3 regions of the Corynebacterium tuscaniense DNF00037 genome follow, and region 1 is predicted to be linked to each of the others. Evidence: predicted binding sites of a transcription regulator. Region 1 holds the regulator's gene; each other region holds the start of a gene.
What was found. The regulator LexA, encoded in region 1, represses DNA repair genes until DNA is damaged. The targets are predictions, from matches to a motif close to CGAACANNTGTTCG.
Positions count from the first base shown of each region.

Region 1 (5,591 bases):
GGAAGCCAGCGCCATCGAGGAGAAAGTGCGCCGCCGCGGCCTCGTGGTCGACGAAGATGCATTGTTCGATTTCTATGACGCCCGCGTCCCCGACAACATCGGCACCGGCCGCCATTTCGATGCCTGGTGGAAGAAGAAGCGCCACCAATCACCGGACTTCCTCGACTTCGATCCGGCAAAGCTTGTCGATGCCTCTGGTGCCGATTCCTCCGAAGCTGCCTTCCCCGACAAGTGGCGCCAGGGCAGCATCAACTATGACTTGCAGTACAAGTTTGAGCCCGGTGATCCCTTCGACGGCGTCACGGTACTCATCCCTGTCCCATTGCTGGCCGGACTGGAAGACACCGACTTTGACTGGCTTATCCCTGGCCTCCGGGAGGAACTTGTCACCGAGCTCATCCGTTCCCTGCCCAAGGCGCTGCGGAAAACCGTAGTTCCGGCACCGGAATTTGCTGCACGCGCGATGGAGAAGCTCATTCCTTTTGAAGCACGGCTGACGGAGCAACTCGCTGAAATTCTGCGCTCATTTGGTGGCCATGGCATCAACGCAACAGACTTCCAGCCAGAGGCACTGCCGGCGCACCTGAAGATGACCTTTGCTTCCATCGACCGGCGCGGCGCCATCACCGATCATGACAAGAGTCTGGCGGAGCTGAAGAAACGTCGCGCTGGTCAGATCACATCCTCGGTGGCCAAAGCCACGAAGAAGGCCGAGACGGATTCCGCCAAAGAATGGACTGCTGACACCCTCGGTACCGTGCCGGAAACCGTGACCACGGAAATTGAAGGCAACCACGTTGATGCATTCCCTGCTTTGGAAGCAACCAAGGACGGCGTGCGCGTCAAGGTCTTCCCCACCAAGGCTGCCGCTGATGCTTCGATGGTCACGGCCACGTTGGCCATGCTCATGCGCCAAATCGCAGTTTCACCAACGCAGATGACCAAGGGGCTTCCGCTGCGCCAACGCGTAGCTGTAGATAAGTACCCGCACGGTGGTGCTGCTGGCCTCGTGGAAGATGCTCGCATCGCTGCTATCCGTGATCTCATGTTTGCCCACGGCGGCCCGGTACGCACGCCTGAAGAATTTGATGCCCTGCTGAACAAGGTCAAGCCCGATGTGCCTGGTGCTGTGCGTCGCGCTGTCGTCGGCATTGCCGGCGGTGTCGCCGAGTACATCAACATCGCGGCAGAGCTGAACAAGTGGAGCGGACCAGCCATCGATGACGTCAAGGCCCAGATGGCATTCCTTCTGCCCAAAAACGCAATCACCATCCACGGCATGGAGCACCTACAGCACCTGCCCCGCTACTTGTCGGCGGTGCAGATGCGGCTGGATGATATGAACCATGACCCTGACAGGGATGCGGACCGCCAAGCCGTCATCGATGACGTCAAGACGTATCTTGATGCCAAGCTCACTCGACTACCCAAGGGCGCAGCAAGGTCAAAGCCAGTCAAAGAGATTCTCTGGCGCATCGAAGAGTTACGCGTCAGTCTTTTCGCTCAACGTCTGGGAACTTCTAGACCAGTGAGCCCACGGCGGATTGAGAAGATGGTGGACAAGCTCTAAAGCTCATCAATGCCGCGGTCACGGCGACGCATGAGGCGGATCTCCGACTCGAAGTCATCTGCACTTTCGAAGGACTTGTACACCGAAGCGAAACGCAGGTAGGCCACCTCATCGAGCGCTCGGAGAGGCTCCAAGATGGCAAGACCAATGTCATTAGAAAGAACTTGTGAGCTCCCTTGCGCACGAACAATCTCTTCCACTTCCTGGGCAAGACGCTTCAGAGCATCATCTGAAACATCACGGCCCTGGCATGCTCGGCGCACACCAACAATCAGCTTGTCTCTGTCGAAGGGTTCACTGACACCATTTCGTTTAACCACGGTGAGAATGGCTTTTTCAACCGTGGTGAACCGTCCCCCACACGCGGTGCACTCACGGCGGCGACGAATAGCAGAACCCGCGTCTACAAGACGCGAGTCCGAGACGCGGGAATGATCGTTATGGCAGAAAGGGCAATGCACAGGAAAGGATTCTACTCTCTTGGCGCATCAGGTATCTAGCTACTTTGCAGCAGCACCGAACTAGCGGGCGCTCATGCTGGCCACGGCACCATCAACCGCTGTGTCAGCTGGGTCAATCTCCCCACCGGAGAAAGCGCCCCCGAGTGCAGAGCCAATAAAAAGCCCAATTCCCAGCAACACGCCCATCGCAATAGCACCACGCTTTTCGCGGCGAGCTTCAATGTTTTCGAAAGCTTCCACTCCCCTAATTGAAGCCCGGGATTGCGTTAGACTTTCTTTTCGATCAGAGTCTGCCAACGTTCGAACACTGCCGGCATGACGGCGAGGGGTGCGAGTGGAATTAATGTCCCACACATCCGCCGGCTGGACCGCAGCGCGAAGATCACCGCAGACAATATCAGTGCCGTGAGGTCGTGCAATGGAGATAGTCATTATGTTTTCCTTTCTGTTCTACCTACGATCCTACGAACGGCCACGACATGTTCGATCAAACACTTCGCTTACATGTTCGATAGGTACTATGTTCGATTTATAGCAACCAGATAAAACTTTGTCCAGACGTAGCGGAAAAATATCGAACAAACTTGCTTACTCGTGGTAGAAACGAGAAGTGAAGGAACTCATTTGCAACTAAAAAGCGTCGTCTAGGGCATCAGCAAAGGAAGGACAACAGCGACATGGCTAAAAAAGAAGACAAGAGACCTGACATCAAAACGTTGACGGACCGGCAGCGCCGCATTCTGGAGGTCATCCAGGATGCTGTGGTGTTGCGCGGTTATCCGCCAAGCATCCGCGAGATCGGCGATGCTGCTGGCCTGCAATCCACGTCGTCTGTGGCTTACCAGCTCAAAGAACTTGAGAAAAAGGGTTTCTTGCGGCGTGATCCGAATAAACCTCGCGCTGTTGACCTGCGCCACCTCCCACGCACCGGACGGAAGTCAAACAAGCAGGATGCAAATGTCCCCGAGGAGGCTGCGGCGCCACGCTACATCCCCGTTGTCGGCCAGATAGCAGCCGGCAATCCGATTTTGGCTGAGGAAAATGTTACTGAGTACTTCCCACTCCCCTCGGAACTCGTCGGCGATGGTGACTTGTACTTGCTTCAGGTTGTCGGCGAGTCCATGCGCGACGCCGGCATCTTGGACGGCGACTGGGTTGCAGTGCGCACGCAGCCAGTAGCGGAGGAAGGCCAGTTTGTCGCCGCACTTATTGATGGTGAAGCAACAGTGAAGGAGTTCCATCAGGACTCCACTGGCGTGTGGTTGCTTCCTCACAATGACGCTTTCTCGCCTATCAAGGGCGACGAAGCGGAAATCATGGGCCTTGTGGTCTCTGTTTTCCGCAAGCTCTAGCCCACCCTCACGGGGGTGAAACGGACCAAAGCAAAACTAATCCAGACTCCGTTTTCGCCCCTCGCATACATAATGAGGATTTGTTAGCATCCCCTGCATTCAAGGAAGTCTCATGTACGCCGAGGAGCGTCGTCGCCAAATCGCATCTCTGACTGCAGTCGAAGGTCGCGTCAACGTGACAGAGCTGTCTGAGCGTTTTGATGTCACCGCAGAGACAATCCGACGAGACCTGGCAGTGCTCGACCGCGAAGGTGTAGTCCAACGTGTCCACGGTGGTGCCGTATCAAACCAGTCCTACCTCACTGCGGAGTTCCCCCTTCACACCCGCTATCGTTCGGCAGCCACGGCTAAAACCGCCATCGCACAAGCCGCACTGAGTTTTCTACCCGTGGCTGGCGGCTCTGTTTTTCTTGATTCAGGCTCCACGATCAATACTCTCGCTGGACTCATCAAGGACCTCCCTGAAGCACGTGCTTTGTCTTTTGTAACCAACTCCCTGCCCATTGCGCTCGATTTATCCAGCCTGGGCACCATAAATGTTCAGCTCCTTGGTGGCACTGTTCGCGCAATCACCCAGGCTGTTGTCGGTGATACTGCTTTGCGCACATTGGCGCTTCTGCGCGCAGATGTAGCTTTTATTGGCACCAATGCACTGACCATCGACCACGGTCTGTCTACTGCAGACGCGCAAGAAGCTGCGGTGAAATCAGCGATGGTCACCAACACCCGCAAAGTTGTGGTGCTGTGCGATTCCTCAAAACTGGGGACGGATTATCTTGTGAGCTTTGCCCCCCTCGATTCCATCGATGTGGTGATCACCGATTCCGACGCACCGGCATCCTATGTTGATGAGCTGATGGAACGCGGTATCCAAGTTATCCAAGCAGGTTAGGGCTAGTCTGTGGCGATGACGTGTTTGCAGTGTGCGTTTTCTGCCTGGTTGTAACATCATGTAGGGGCGCTATCGGGCATACTGGCGAAGGAGTTTTCCCGCTCCACCCCACCTACAACCGTGAGGGGTACGCCACCCGTGATCTTTACTTTCACGCCTAATCCAAGCGTTGACGTCACTTTCACCGTGGATAGTCTCACTGCTGGAGAGGTCATCCGCGTAACCACCAGCTCCCGTGAACCCGGTGGGAAGGGCATCAATGTTGCCCATGCCCTCCTGAAAGCTGGAGAGTCCGTGCTTGCGTTAGCGCCAGCACATGACACTGATCCCTTTGTTGCACTCGCGCACGAGGCACATATTCCGCTGCGCACCGTCGCGGTGGACGGGAATGTCCGCGCCAACACAACCATTACTGATGCAACAGGGGTGACTACCAAACTCAATGAGCAGGGCGCGCGGTTAACACCGGACACCATAGCTGCACTGGAGGATGCAGTAGCAACGAGTGCTGCTATGTCGGACGTGGTTGTTCTGGCTGGCTCACTTCCGCCGGGTGCTCCTTATGACTGGTATTCCACGTTGGTGGCTGTCGTGCGTCAAGCTAACTCGGATGCACTTATCGCGGTGGATACCTCCGATGAACCGTTGATTGCGCTGAGTGAGGGGATGGACCAGGGCACTCCAGACATCATCAAACCCAACGGCTATGAGCTTGGTCAGCTCGCCGGCATTGATGGTCACACACTCGAAGATGCTGCGTCGAACGGTGATCTCTGCTACGTGGTGGAGGTTGCTCGCTCAGTTGTTTGCCGCGGTGTGCCTGAGCTCCTTGTCACTCTTGGTAGTGCGGGCGCGTGTTTAGTCACTGCCGATGGCGCGTGGGTGGCTACTCCCCCGCCATCACTTATCCGTTCAACAGTCGGGGCAGGCGATAGTGCCTTGGCTGGGTATGTCCTTGCCCGCATACGTGGGTTGGACTCACCGGAGGCCTTACGGCATTCCGTGGCCTATGGCAGTGCCGCAGCGTCCAATCCCGGAACCGCCATCCCTACACCTCATGATCTGGATTTGGAGCACACCGTTGTGTCCACCTTTCCCAATCAGAGATCAAACAAGGGTGGGGAGTGAACAGTAATGCCCTGCCACACGATCACCACGCAACAAGTGGTGCTCGACGCGGACTTCGGCAGTACAACGCAGGATGTCATTAGGCACCTTGCAGGCCTCATTACAGCCGCAGGCCGAACTGAAAATCCGAATGTGATAGCGGAAGCGGCAAACGCGCGTGAAGCACAAGCAAGCACCGGTGTGAACGG
Region 1 is NZ_JRNG01000001.1:32,696-38,286, forward strand. It holds gene hrpA (ATP-dependent RNA helicase HrpA) at 1-1,570, shown strand, start outside; gene nrdR (transcriptional regulator NrdR) at 1,567-2,031, opposite strand; gene HMPREF2129_RS10935 (hypothetical protein) at 2,092-2,463, opposite strand; gene lexA (transcriptional repressor LexA) at 2,709-3,383, shown strand; gene HMPREF2129_RS00170 (DeoR/GlpR family DNA-binding transcription regulator) at 3,496-4,275, shown strand; gene HMPREF2129_RS00175 (1-phosphofructokinase family hexose kinase) at 4,414-5,403, shown strand; gene HMPREF2129_RS00180 (PTS fructose transporter subunit IIABC) at 5,410-5,591, shown strand, end outside.

Region 2 (5,591 bases), on a different contig from region 1:
GCAGCCCAATCACCCAGGTCAAGGGCAACACGGTGCGTTGCCCGTCCCACGGCTCCGTCTTCGACATCGCCACCGGCGAGGTTGTGGACGGCCCCTCCCAGTCCGGCATGACACCCGCCCCCGTCACCCAGGACGGCGGGAATGTCATCGCCGGCGAGCAGGAGTAGGGAAGCGGTGTCTGACCCACAGCCTGAACCAAAAACCCCGCCACTTTTTGTCCGCACGACACTGACGATCCCGGGCGCTGGCTCCGTAGTCAACATCGCCGAACTCGTTGAGCTCAACCCCCACGAGTGTCGCATGGTGCGCATGATTGAGCTCACCCCGGACCACGCCATTACGGGGGCGTTTATCGCGGGCCGCGTCATCGGCAATGCCAACCGCCCCCTCGACACCGTCCCGCACCCGGACACCTACGACCAGTTCGAAGGCATCGAGGCTGAACACGTCACCGCGGACCACTTTGAGGGACTCTGGGCGGAGGCCCGCGCGAAGTTCCCGGAGCTTTAGGCACCTAGGCACCCACCTCCTCCTCAACCTCGTCGTCCTCCGGCGGTGGCTCGTAGTCCGGATCTGGCTCCTGAGCTGGCGGTTCAGGCGCGAAGGGGAACTTGAGCCCGTATTCTTGTTCGAGTTTCTCCAGCGCTTCGATGGTGGTGGGGTAGGGGGTGCCGGCCTCATAGCCGTCGACAAGCGTGTGTGCTTTTGCGTAAAAGTGGGCGACTTTTTGCTTGTGGCGGCGAACTTGACTGAGCGTAGAGACCCAGCGCGGTGCTGTTGGTGTGACCTGGTCGCGGAGGAAGCCAGCGGGTTTGGTGATGACGTAGGTACCGTCCGCGACGAGCCACACGATGTCGCCGGTGAAGGGATCGGGCAGGTAGAAGGCCCTTTTGTCGGTTTTTACGTTGTGGTGCTTTTGGCACAGGCAGTAGAGGTTTGAGGCGGTGGTGGGTCCGCCTTCTTCGAAGGGGATGCGGTGGTCGAGCTGGCACCGTCGGGCGGGGACCGTGCAGCCGGGGAAGATGCAGTGACCGTCACGCATCCGCACGAATTCTTTGACCTTCTCCGGCGCGGCGTGACCGTTGACGGTATGCGTGGCGGTGGAGTCGAGGTCCACAAAAGTGGCGGGGTTTTTGGTCTCAAACCCGTTCAGTCCAGCGAGCGCGTGGAATTTCTCCGTTCCCACCGCGTTGGTCCAGCCGAAGCCGGGGAAGAACACGGACTTGGTCAGATCCACCGAACCATCAGGGCCTTTCGGGGCGTAGACGCTCACGGTGGCGTTGCCCGACGGGGTGATCTCCCCGGTGAGGAGCTTGAGCACTGTCTCTTCGAGGGTGAGGGCGTGGGCGCGCGCAGTCGCGTCAATAACCGCCCTTGTCATCGCCATCGTGGCAATGTCGCCCATCACGGTCATCCCGCTGGCATGAGCGCCCACGCGGCCATTGTGAAAGGTGACTTCACATGAGCCCGGCGGTATCTCTTTGGGGCGCTCCTCGCGTTCCTTGCGGTTCTCGGGGCAGAACGCCGCCGCGTTGTCGAAGTCCGCGATGAGCTTGTTGATTCTCCTTTTGATGGTGCTCACCGTAGGCAGCGCGGCGTTGTGCCGGTGTGGTGTGAAGATCTCCACCAGCACCTCATCCACCGCGGCGTAGACCTCGGGCGATGCGTTCTCCCCGAAGCTGTCCATCGCGTCGCTCACGGCCTTCAGGCGCGGCAGATCTAAGCGCTGATATTCCCGTTGCAATTCCCTCAAGCGAGGTAGCTCTCGCAGGGCCATGTAGGCCATGACAGCATGGTCTACCTGCCACTTTGGCATGCCAGTGGACTTGGATAACCGCGCGTACTCCTGGTCGAAGTCGCGGCTGTCTACCAACTCACGGTCGCCTTCGGCATACTCTTTGAACAGCTCATACTCGGCTTTACGGAGTGCCCAATGCGCTCGCGCGACCGGATCGGACGGGTTCTCCGTGGCAAAACTCGGCGTTTTTACCGGTGCACTCATGTCGCCCCCTTTCCCCAAGTGACGTCATTGCCATGCGCTCACCTTGAGCACATGCGAACATACTTTCATATGGGTGCGACACGCCCCGTGCCTTGAAGCGCTAGATGGGCCCTATTTTCGAACACTTATCCACAACACCAAGGTCAGCGCGGGTGAAAATCCGTCGAAAAAGGGAGCTAAAGCAGCGTTAAAGCCCTGCACCTAATCAAAAGCACCACCAAAAAACGCCGCCACACCGGCAGTCAGAACAGTGGCGGCAACACCAATACCGATCCACCAGTTCAGCGCCGTACCCAGCTGTTGCCCGCGCGCCGCGTCCCACTTGAGCGAACTGCCAAGCACCTGATTGGGAATCGGGTTCGCCTCAAATTTGCCCTCATTCGCCGCCTGACGCTCCTGCCAAGTGACGTCGCTGATCTCAAGGCCATAGATCTGCTCAATCACGGGGGTGAAGAAGCCCACGCGCACCGCCGCATCCCACTTTTCTTTAAGCTGTTCATCCGTGGCAAAAGACCAGTGCTGCGAGCTGTGCGAAGGTGAGCTGAGCTCAAGAACCGGCTTCACGGAACTGCGCTGGTCAACAGGGTGGCCCGCCTCCGCATGCGCCGGCGCCGCCACCCCGACAAGCACACATGCAGCCAACGCGACAGCAACAAAACGGGACTTCATCGGTACTCCTTAAGCTAGTTTCAAGCACGCACAGCTTAGGACCGATCCACCATTCAAGCAGCGCATTCATGAAAAGTTCACGGCAGCTCAAGGCGCCATTTGCTTATCGACGCCCCCCAAAAACCCAAAACCCCAACCACCCTCTCCGCACTCAGTTCGAGCATGGAGAAATGGTCGGGGTTAGTTCAGGCCAAAAAGTCCCGGGGTTTTTAGAACGGGAGCTTGATCAGGCCCTGCTGCTGCGCGGCGCCACCGAGAAGGGCGAGGATGGCAGCTGCAATGCCTGTGCCGAGCAAGATGTCGAAGGTGGTGCCGATCTTGTACTTGAACATTTCGTCATTGGCCACGGACAGAGATAGTGCAGTGGTGGCTGCGAGGCCACCAGCAACGAAACGGCGCGTCATGGGAGCTCCTTGAATAGGAAAAGCAGTACGTGGGACAGCAACTGCAGATTAACGCTGGCAAAGAGCTCTGGAAAGCGAGTTCCCAAATAGTTTGCCAAAACTTCAATTTGGCAATAAAACTACCTGGGCATTAAAACACGAGCTAAAACGCCCACTAGAACACCAAATTCACCAACACCATGTAGGCGGCGGTTCCGGCGAGGATGGAAAGGCCGGCGCGGCGCTTCCAGGCATGGAGGGCAAGCGTGAGGGCCCCGGCGATGAGAGCGGCAGGAAGGCCGTGGGGGATGGCAGTGTCGTGGGCGATGGTGGAGAAGGTGTAGACGACCAGGACGGTCATGACACCGACGGGCATGGTGGCGCCGAGGAAGTCGATGAACGGGCTGCCTTTGAGGAGGCGGAGGAAGGAGAAAGGGAGGGCGCGCAGCAAAACGGTGATAATGGCCACGGGGATGAGTACCGCGGCGACCATAGATAAGGTGATGCCCTCAGGAAGACCAAAAACCCCCACTACTTTTCACCGCCCGAAGAAAGACGAGGGACGCGGAGCTCAAGAGCACGGTCGACGCCGGGCCGGGCATAACGGAGGATGAGCACGAGGAAGTAGGTGCTCAACCCGGCCATGAGGAGCCAGCTGGGAGCAAGCACGGCGAGAAGCGCAGCAATCACAGTGGCGGTCAGTGGCAGGGAGAAATCCGGGTTCGCGCGGAAAGCCTCGTAGGCCAGAACAATGAAGAGTGCGGTCAGTGCGTAATCGACGCCAAGCACTGAGGACGGAATCGCGGTACCAAGCAACGCCCCCACGATGCCGGGCAGCACCCACATCAGCTGGCACAGGATCTGAATGGTCAGCACACGGGCACCAGAATTGGGTGCGGTTCGGGCGCGGGAGGAGGTGATGGCGTAGGACTCGTCGGTAAGCGCATAGGTGCTGTACGCGCGGCCGAGCGGTGAGGAAATGAGGTGGCGCGGGAAGGTGAGGCCATAGAAAATGTGGCGGAAGTTGACCATGAAACCGGTGATGGCGGCGGACAGGGGGCCGACCCCGGTGGTGACAAGTTGAACGGCGAGGAATTCCATCGAACCGGCGTAGATGATGATGGAGAAGATTGGTGTCCACCACCACGCGAAGCCGGCTTGCACCATGACCAGGCCAAACGCCAAGCCAAGAGGGATGAGGCCCAGGCCGACGAGCCAGGTGTCCCGGATGCCACCGCGGATTTCAGAGCGGATCTGAGAGTTAGTTGTCATCAATATCCGCCGGGAACGTAGAGAACAACGGCAGAGGCATGGGCTGGCGGCGCATGATGTCGCTGTAGAGGTCGGTGCCGGCAGGCGCGATGACATCGGAGGGCAGGGCGGGGGCGATGTACCAGTCGCCGCGCTCAACCTCCTCATTGAGCTGGCCAGGCACCCATTCGGCGTAACCGGCGAAGATGCGCACGCCTTCGAGCAGGCCGTCAAGCATGGCGGGGTCGATGCGAAGGTCCACGTGGACGAGGCGGTTGGCCAAGCGGGTGAACTCCCGGTGATCCTCAAGAACAGTGCCAGCGGTGGTCACACCAACACCGATGGCGGCCTGGGGGCTGACCGGTCCGCCGAGGTACAGCGCCTGCGGTTTAGCCACGTAGTCGAGCCATTCCGGCAGCGCATTGGCCACGGCGACTTCACTGCGGCGGTTGAGCACAACGCCAAGGGTGTGTTCCAGGTTGTGTTCGATGATGAGGACGACGGTGCGCGCGAACTCGTCGCTAAGCATGCCCGGCGCGGCGAGCATAAGCATGCCGGGGGCGGGCTCTTCGCGCTCAAGCGCGGTGAAGAGGCGGTCGGCGTAGAAAAACTCAGGCATGGTTGGCCTCCCACCAGGCCTTGAGCTCAGCGACGGCCTCGTCGTGGTCGAGCTCGCCGCGCTCCAGGCGGAGTTCCTTCATGTACTTCCAGGCTTTGCCCACCTCGGGGCTGGGCTCGAGACCCAGGATCTGCATGATCTCGTTACCGTCCAGGTCAGGCCGGACACGGGCAAGGTCCTCCTTGGCAGAAAGGTCCGCGATGCGTTCCTCAAGGTCGTCGTAGCTGCGGCGTAAACGCGCTGCCTTTTTCGGGTTGCGCGTGGTGCAGTCGGCGCGCACGAGTTTGTTCAGGCGGGGGAGAAGTTCGCCGGCATCGGTGACGTAGCGGCGCACAGCGGAATCAGTCCACTGGCCTTCGCCGAAACCGTAGAAACGCATGTGGAGATAGACCAGCTGGCTGACATCCGCGATGACATGCTTGGGGTATTTCAGCTTGCGCATGCGTTTGCGGGCCAGCTTGGCTCCCACAACTTCGTGGTGGTGGAAGGACACCCGGCCACCGTCCTGGAGTTCGCGCGTGTCTGGTTTACCAATGTCATGGAGCAGAGCCGCCCAGCGCAGCACCAGGTCAGGGCCCTCCTCCGGGTCCTCAAGCTCCGTTGCCTGACGCAGGACGGTCAGCGAATGGGCGTAGACGTCCTTGTGCTGCATGTGCTCATCGCGCTC
Region 2 is NZ_JRNG01000017.1:50,567-56,157, forward strand. It holds gene HMPREF2129_RS04870 (Rieske (2Fe-2S) protein) at 1-167, shown strand, start outside; gene HMPREF2129_RS04875 (hypothetical protein) at 175-510, shown strand; gene HMPREF2129_RS04880 (HNH endonuclease signature motif containing protein) at 515-2,002, opposite strand; gene HMPREF2129_RS04885 (hypothetical protein) at 2,204-2,671, opposite strand; gene HMPREF2129_RS04890 (hypothetical protein) at 2,881-3,075, opposite strand; gene HMPREF2129_RS04895 (branched-chain amino acid transporter permease) at 3,230-3,547, opposite strand; gene HMPREF2129_RS04900 (AzlC family ABC transporter permease) at 3,586-4,326, opposite strand; gene HMPREF2129_RS04905 (YqgE/AlgH family protein) at 4,316-4,924, opposite strand; gene HMPREF2129_RS04910 (CCA tRNA nucleotidyltransferase) at 4,917-5,591, opposite strand, start outside.
Region 2: a site for LexA is predicted at 2,057-2,070, ahead of HMPREF2129_RS04880 (HNH endonuclease signature motif containing protein). Genes of this name have one in related genera too.

Region 3 (5,591 bases), on a different contig from region 1:
ATAACCGCGCGTATCAGATTGTCGCGGATCGAGCGGCTGAAGCCCTCACCACTGATCTCTGTCTCACCACGCCACTTCTTGTCCAGTGCGAGAACCAGATCTTTGCCGAAAACAATGGAAAAAACGACGTAGAAAGCGCCGAACGCGTGGAAAAAATTTGCGTGGTGCGTATCGGCCAGACTCCAAAACGTGTAAACGAGTAAAGCAAGGTCAATGAGGGGGTTGCCGCTAGCAGCACAATTCCTGCTTTAGGCAACTTAAGGGCGTAGCGCAGGAACATTCCGCCAAACAAACAGAGCCAGAACGCAACTTCTGCGGTGATGATGGCAAGAATCATGCCCACGAGCTTACGCGTACCGTGGAACGGGTAACTGGAAGGAGATTCATGTTCATTCGTTCCCGAGAAGATGTCGAAACTGTTGAGTGGGGTGGCGGCACCTCCGAGCGCGTGCTCACCGCGAAAGACAACATGGGCTTCGCTGTCGCGCACACCGTCGTGCGCGCCGGCACCGAGTCCAAACTGCAGTACCGCAACCACCTCGAAGCCTGCTACTGCATCGCCGGCTCCGGCGAGGTCGAGGACACCGAGGGCAACGTGTACCCGATCACCCCGGGCACGATTTACGTCCTCGACGAGCACGACGCGCACTACCTGCGTGGCGGCAAAGACGAGGATCTGATCCTGGTCTCTATCTTCAACCCGGCGATAACTGGCGACGAAAAGCACACGCTTTCCGACGACGGGTTCAGCAGCTACTAACCATGACTGAACAGCGTATTCGGCGCGCCGTTCTGATCGTGGCGCTGCTGAATCTCGGCTACTTCTTCGTCGAGTTCGCAGCCGCCATCGCGATCGGCTCAGCCTCCCTCTTCGCGGATTCCGCAGACTTCCTCGAAGACACAGCAATCAACATGCTTGTGTTCTTCGCGGTGGCGTGGCCAGCTTCTCAGCGTCGCGTGGCCGGCACTGTTCTTTCCGGCCTCATCCTTATTCCGGCTGTTGCCGCGCTGGTGACCGTAGTTCTGAAGATAATCAACCCGGAGCCGCCGTCGCCGTCGGGTCTAACTGGCATCGCGCTCGGCGCTCTCGTGGTCAATCTGATCTGCGCCGTGATCTTGTTGCGCCTTCGCGATCAGGGTTCGTCGCTGGCGACGGGGGCGTGGCTCGCAGCGCGTAACGACGCCTTGGCCAACGTCCTCATCATCCTCGCCGGCCTGCTCACCTTCGTGTGGGCCACCGCCTGGTTCGACATTATCGTCGCAGCGATCATCATCATCGTGAACCTCTCTGCTGCGAAGGAAGTGTGGGAGGAATCCCGTGAAGAGCATGACTCCGTGGAGGAGGCTTTCGCGGAGATGGAGGATTAGTTTTCCCAGGGAGTCCGCAATGCGGACTCTTTTTCTTAGGTTAGTTTCGAATACGTGCTCGATGTGTTTTGCGGCGCGTCTGAGGCCTACGTTTTGGCGTGAACACAAAGCCCCAGGGAGTCCGCAATGCGGACTCATTCTCTTAGGTTGTGTTCGAATTGCTGTTCGAATTGTGTCGTACTCGTTTTGTATGGTGTTCCCACAACACCTTCACAACGAACCAACAAGGGGACACCATGACAGCAATACTTGCGGAACCGAACCTTCTAGCTGCGCATATGGGTGCGGGGATCATTGACACTTACACCAGGATGATGCGCTGCAAAGCGTCACTTTTGGCGCAGATAGCTGAGTTCGACAACCTCGGATTGGCCCAGGATCTCGGTGCTACGAGCACGGGCGCGTGGTTAATCCGAAGATTAGGCATATCCCATTCCACCGCCCACGAATACGTTGCGGTTGCGCGGCAGCTGGAGAACTTCCCGTACCTCAAGCTGATGTTCGAGGAGGGCAAGCTCAGCTATTCCGTGGTGCGCCTCCTGCTCAAATATCTCACCCCTGAAAATGAGGTTGAGCTGGTCAATCGTGCGATGGAGCTCGGCTACCACGGGCTGGAGCATGCGCTCGCCGGCAAGCCGAAAAAGGGCACGGGTGAGGACTACCCGGAGCATTATCTCCGCTTGAGCCAGGATGAGAACGGCGACGTGAACGTGTGGGGAAAACTCAACGCCGCTGACGGGGAAGCACTGGCAGCGGCACTCAAGATCGGGCACCTCGCGTACTGCGCGGAGGAAGAAGAGCTTGCCGAGCTTATCGACGAAGCCGGCATCGCCAACCTCTACGACCAGAAAATAGAGGAGGAGAAGGAGCTTGCGAAGCGGGACAAATCCAGTTTCGGGCTCCCTACCGGACGGGCAATGATGTACGCGCTCATGGGAATGGTGAACATCGTGCGCACGAACCCGAAGAACACGCTGCGCGCACCAGCTGCGCAGGTGAACGTGATGATGACGGTGGACGGTAACGCCTACCTGCCTAACAATGCTGGGGCACCGTCCACCGCACTGGAGAACATCGTGTCTAACGCGCTAATGAAGCTGAACATCGTGGACCGGCATGGGCAGGTCCTCAACGTCGGCCGGGCCTCACGGCTGGCCACAGACAAGCAAGTCAAAGCGCTGATGGCAATGTGGGGTGGCCAGTGTGCCATGCCAGGATGCATCCATCGGCGCTTCATGGAGATCCACCACATTCGCGAGTGGGCAGATGGTGGCATGACGGACTTGGACAACCTTTTGCCGCTGTGTTCCGGCTGCCACTCGCTGGTCACGGACGGCTACGTGAAGATCCAGCGAGATCGTCACAACATCGTCTTCGATTTCCGGGACGGGGCGCGGTTCGTCTCCTACAGCCACTCTCTGCCAGTGCGGGACGATGACTATGAGTGCATGCCGGTCCCGGAGGACGGGGGTGATTCAGACTCGTTCGCCGGTTAGTGGAAGTTGCGCAGGACCTGCTCCACGTAGGCGCGTGGATCAGCGGCGTTCATGATGCCGCGCACGATGGCAACGCCGTCGACGCCGGTGGCGGCGAGGTCGGCCACGTCATCGACGGTGACATCGCCAATGGCCACGACAGGTAGCTCGGAGGCAGCGACGAGGTCGGGGTAGCCAGCAAGGCCCAGCGGTTCGCGGCCAGAATCCTTGGTCGGGGTGGCGCGGAAGGGGCCGGCACCGATGTAGTCGATGACATCGACGTACTGGTTCGCATCCTCAACGAGTGAAAGCGTGCCGGTGGTCAGGCCGATGATTGCGTCAGGGCCAAGCAGTTCCCGTGCCACGCGTGGGTCTAGGTCGTCTTGGCCGATGTGGACACCAGCCACGCCGTGGGGGCGGAGGGCGAGGGCGACGTCGACGCGATCGTCGATAAGCACGTGCGTGGAAGGGTTCACTGAACGCACTGCGGTGACGACGGCGAGGCCCAGGTCGTAGAGCGCGCGGGCGCTGATGGGTTTGCTGCGCACTTGGATCATGCCGGCGCCGCCGAGGGCGGCTTGGCGGGTGGTTTCCACGATCTGCTCGTGCGAGCCGTGGCCGGTGATGAAATAACAGCGCAGATCAAGCATGAGCAACAGTGTAGGGCTCCAAGCGGCCGGTCTTGCCGTAGGAGAGGTGACGGTGTGCCCACTCGAAGGGGCCCGGGGTGTTGGTGGCCTCCAGGATCGTGGCCAGGATCAGGGTGACTGCCCAGATGCCGGTGGCGATGAGCAGCTTTATGGCAACGCCGGATTCGAGGCCCAGGCCGAGGCCGAAGGGCATGACTGTGACGATGAAGAGGATGGACTGCATGATGTAGCCGGACATGGAACGCTTGCCCAGTGCGACGAAGGGGTAGAACACCACGGGGACCTTGTTATGCAGGCGCTGGGTGGCTAACGCGAGCATGGCCAGGATGCCGGGACCGGTGATCATGCCGAAGCCTTGGTTGAGGGCAATGAAAATGGCTTCAACGCGCCCGCTGAACACGCCGATGGAGGCCAGACCCAACGGGATGCCAATGAGAAGGATGACGGCCACGGTTAGGGCGGACCAGATGATCAGGGTGCGACGGTGTGCGTTGACGTCAGCGAGCACGCCTTCGCGAGCCCAAATGAAACCGATGAGCATCACGCCGAGGAGGAAACCGTTAGCCATCACCGCATTGATGAGCATGATGAAGCCCCAGGTGGCGTTATCGATGAAGTACTCAGCGGGGGTGGTGAAGTTGTCCGTCGTCTCTAGGGGAAGCATCAGGTCCTGACCGAATGCAGCACCAACGGCGCCGAGGAAGGCCATGAAGATGGAGAAGCCAATGAAGCAGTAGGCAATGATCCGCAAGATCTTTGTGCGCACGGCAATGAGCAAGCCCAGAACCATGCCACACAGGCCGTAGGAGACCATGATGTCACCGTTGAAGATGAAGAACATGTGCACAAGGCCGAAGAGAGCCAGGATGCCGTACCGTTTCACCAGCACGAGTCGGGCCTTCTTTACCGGGTAGTTCTTCCGCGACAGGCTCATGGTGATCAGGCCGACACCGAAGCCAAGCAGCGTGGAGAACATGGGTAGGCCACGCACGTGGACAAACATGGCGGCAAACATCGCCGCGATTTGGTCGGCCACATTGCCGGGCTGGACCCAGCCGACATATTCGCCAGTCGCGCCAGGCATGTCAGCGATGATCCAGGCAGTGGAAATATTTGCCATGGCGATGCCCAGCAATGCAAGGCCACGGGCAAGGTCAGGAACGATGAGTCGTTGATTCACCCGCACCACAGTAACAGTACTGGGGGTGGGCTCACCGGGAAAGGACAAGAGGTGTGACAAGATTAGTGCGAAATTACCAGGCAGGAAGGGGCCGAGGATGAAACGTGCCGGAAGAATTGTGGCGGCAGCGCTGCTGCTCAGCATGGTGCCCGCGGTGGCCAATGCGCAGGTGGATCCGAACTACCACTGGAAGACGGACCCGGTGTCCAAGGTGATGGCGGGCAAGCCGTTTGCGGACCGGGTGCTCAACCGTGTGCCGGGGTCGTTCTTTGACGCCAACCCAGTAAACCCCGCGGCCCGTGCGGCGGTGGGCAGGGGCACATCGCTATACGGGCCCGGCACGCCGATTTACGTGGGACAGTTCGGCATGTGCACCGTCACTGCAGCTGGCTGGGATGCGGCCGGCAGGAAGATCGCGCTGACGGCCGGCCACTGCGGCAACGTGGGGGAGCTGGTGGCCGCGGCGGATTCGCTGGAGGCTGGCTACTCGGGCCGCATCGTGCGCAAGAATGGCGCGCTGGACTACGCCGTGATTGAGCTTGGCCCCAATGCGGAAGTGACGGGCAGCTACAACGGCACGACGATCCGCTCGCTCGGTGGCTGGGCTAAGACCGGTGACACGCTGTGCAAGAACGGCTATGCCACGGGCGTGACCTGCGGCGTGGTGTGGGCGTCTGAGCCGGCCCGCCACGTCACGCAGGTGTGCGCGATGGCGGGAGACTCCGGTGCCCCGGTGTATGCGGGGGACCGGTTGGTCGGCATGATCAACGGTGGGATGCTGCCACAGCCGGTGAACTTGTCGTGCCACACACCTCTACAGGGTGGCCTTCACGCGCCGACGGTCTCGCGCAATATTGACGCCGTGATGCGGGACCTCAACGCCGCACCGGGGCCGGGGCAGGGTTTTAGGCTCGCGTA
Region 3 is NZ_JRNG01000039.1:11,440-17,030, reverse strand. It holds gene HMPREF2129_RS11025 (hypothetical protein) at 14-337, opposite strand; gene HMPREF2129_RS08405 (ectoine synthase) at 386-760, shown strand; gene HMPREF2129_RS08400 (cation transporter) at 763-1,368, shown strand; gene HMPREF2129_RS08395 (HNH endonuclease signature motif containing protein) at 1,605-2,864, shown strand; gene HMPREF2129_RS08390 (thiamine phosphate synthase) at 2,861-3,502, opposite strand; gene HMPREF2129_RS08385 (DUF418 domain-containing protein) at 3,486-4,673, opposite strand; gene HMPREF2129_RS08380 (S1 family peptidase) at 4,771-5,591, shown strand, end outside; gene hisN (histidinol-phosphatase) at 5,579-5,591, opposite strand, start outside.
Region 3: a site for LexA is predicted at 1,523-1,536, ahead of HMPREF2129_RS08395 (HNH endonuclease signature motif containing protein). Genes of this name have one in related genera too.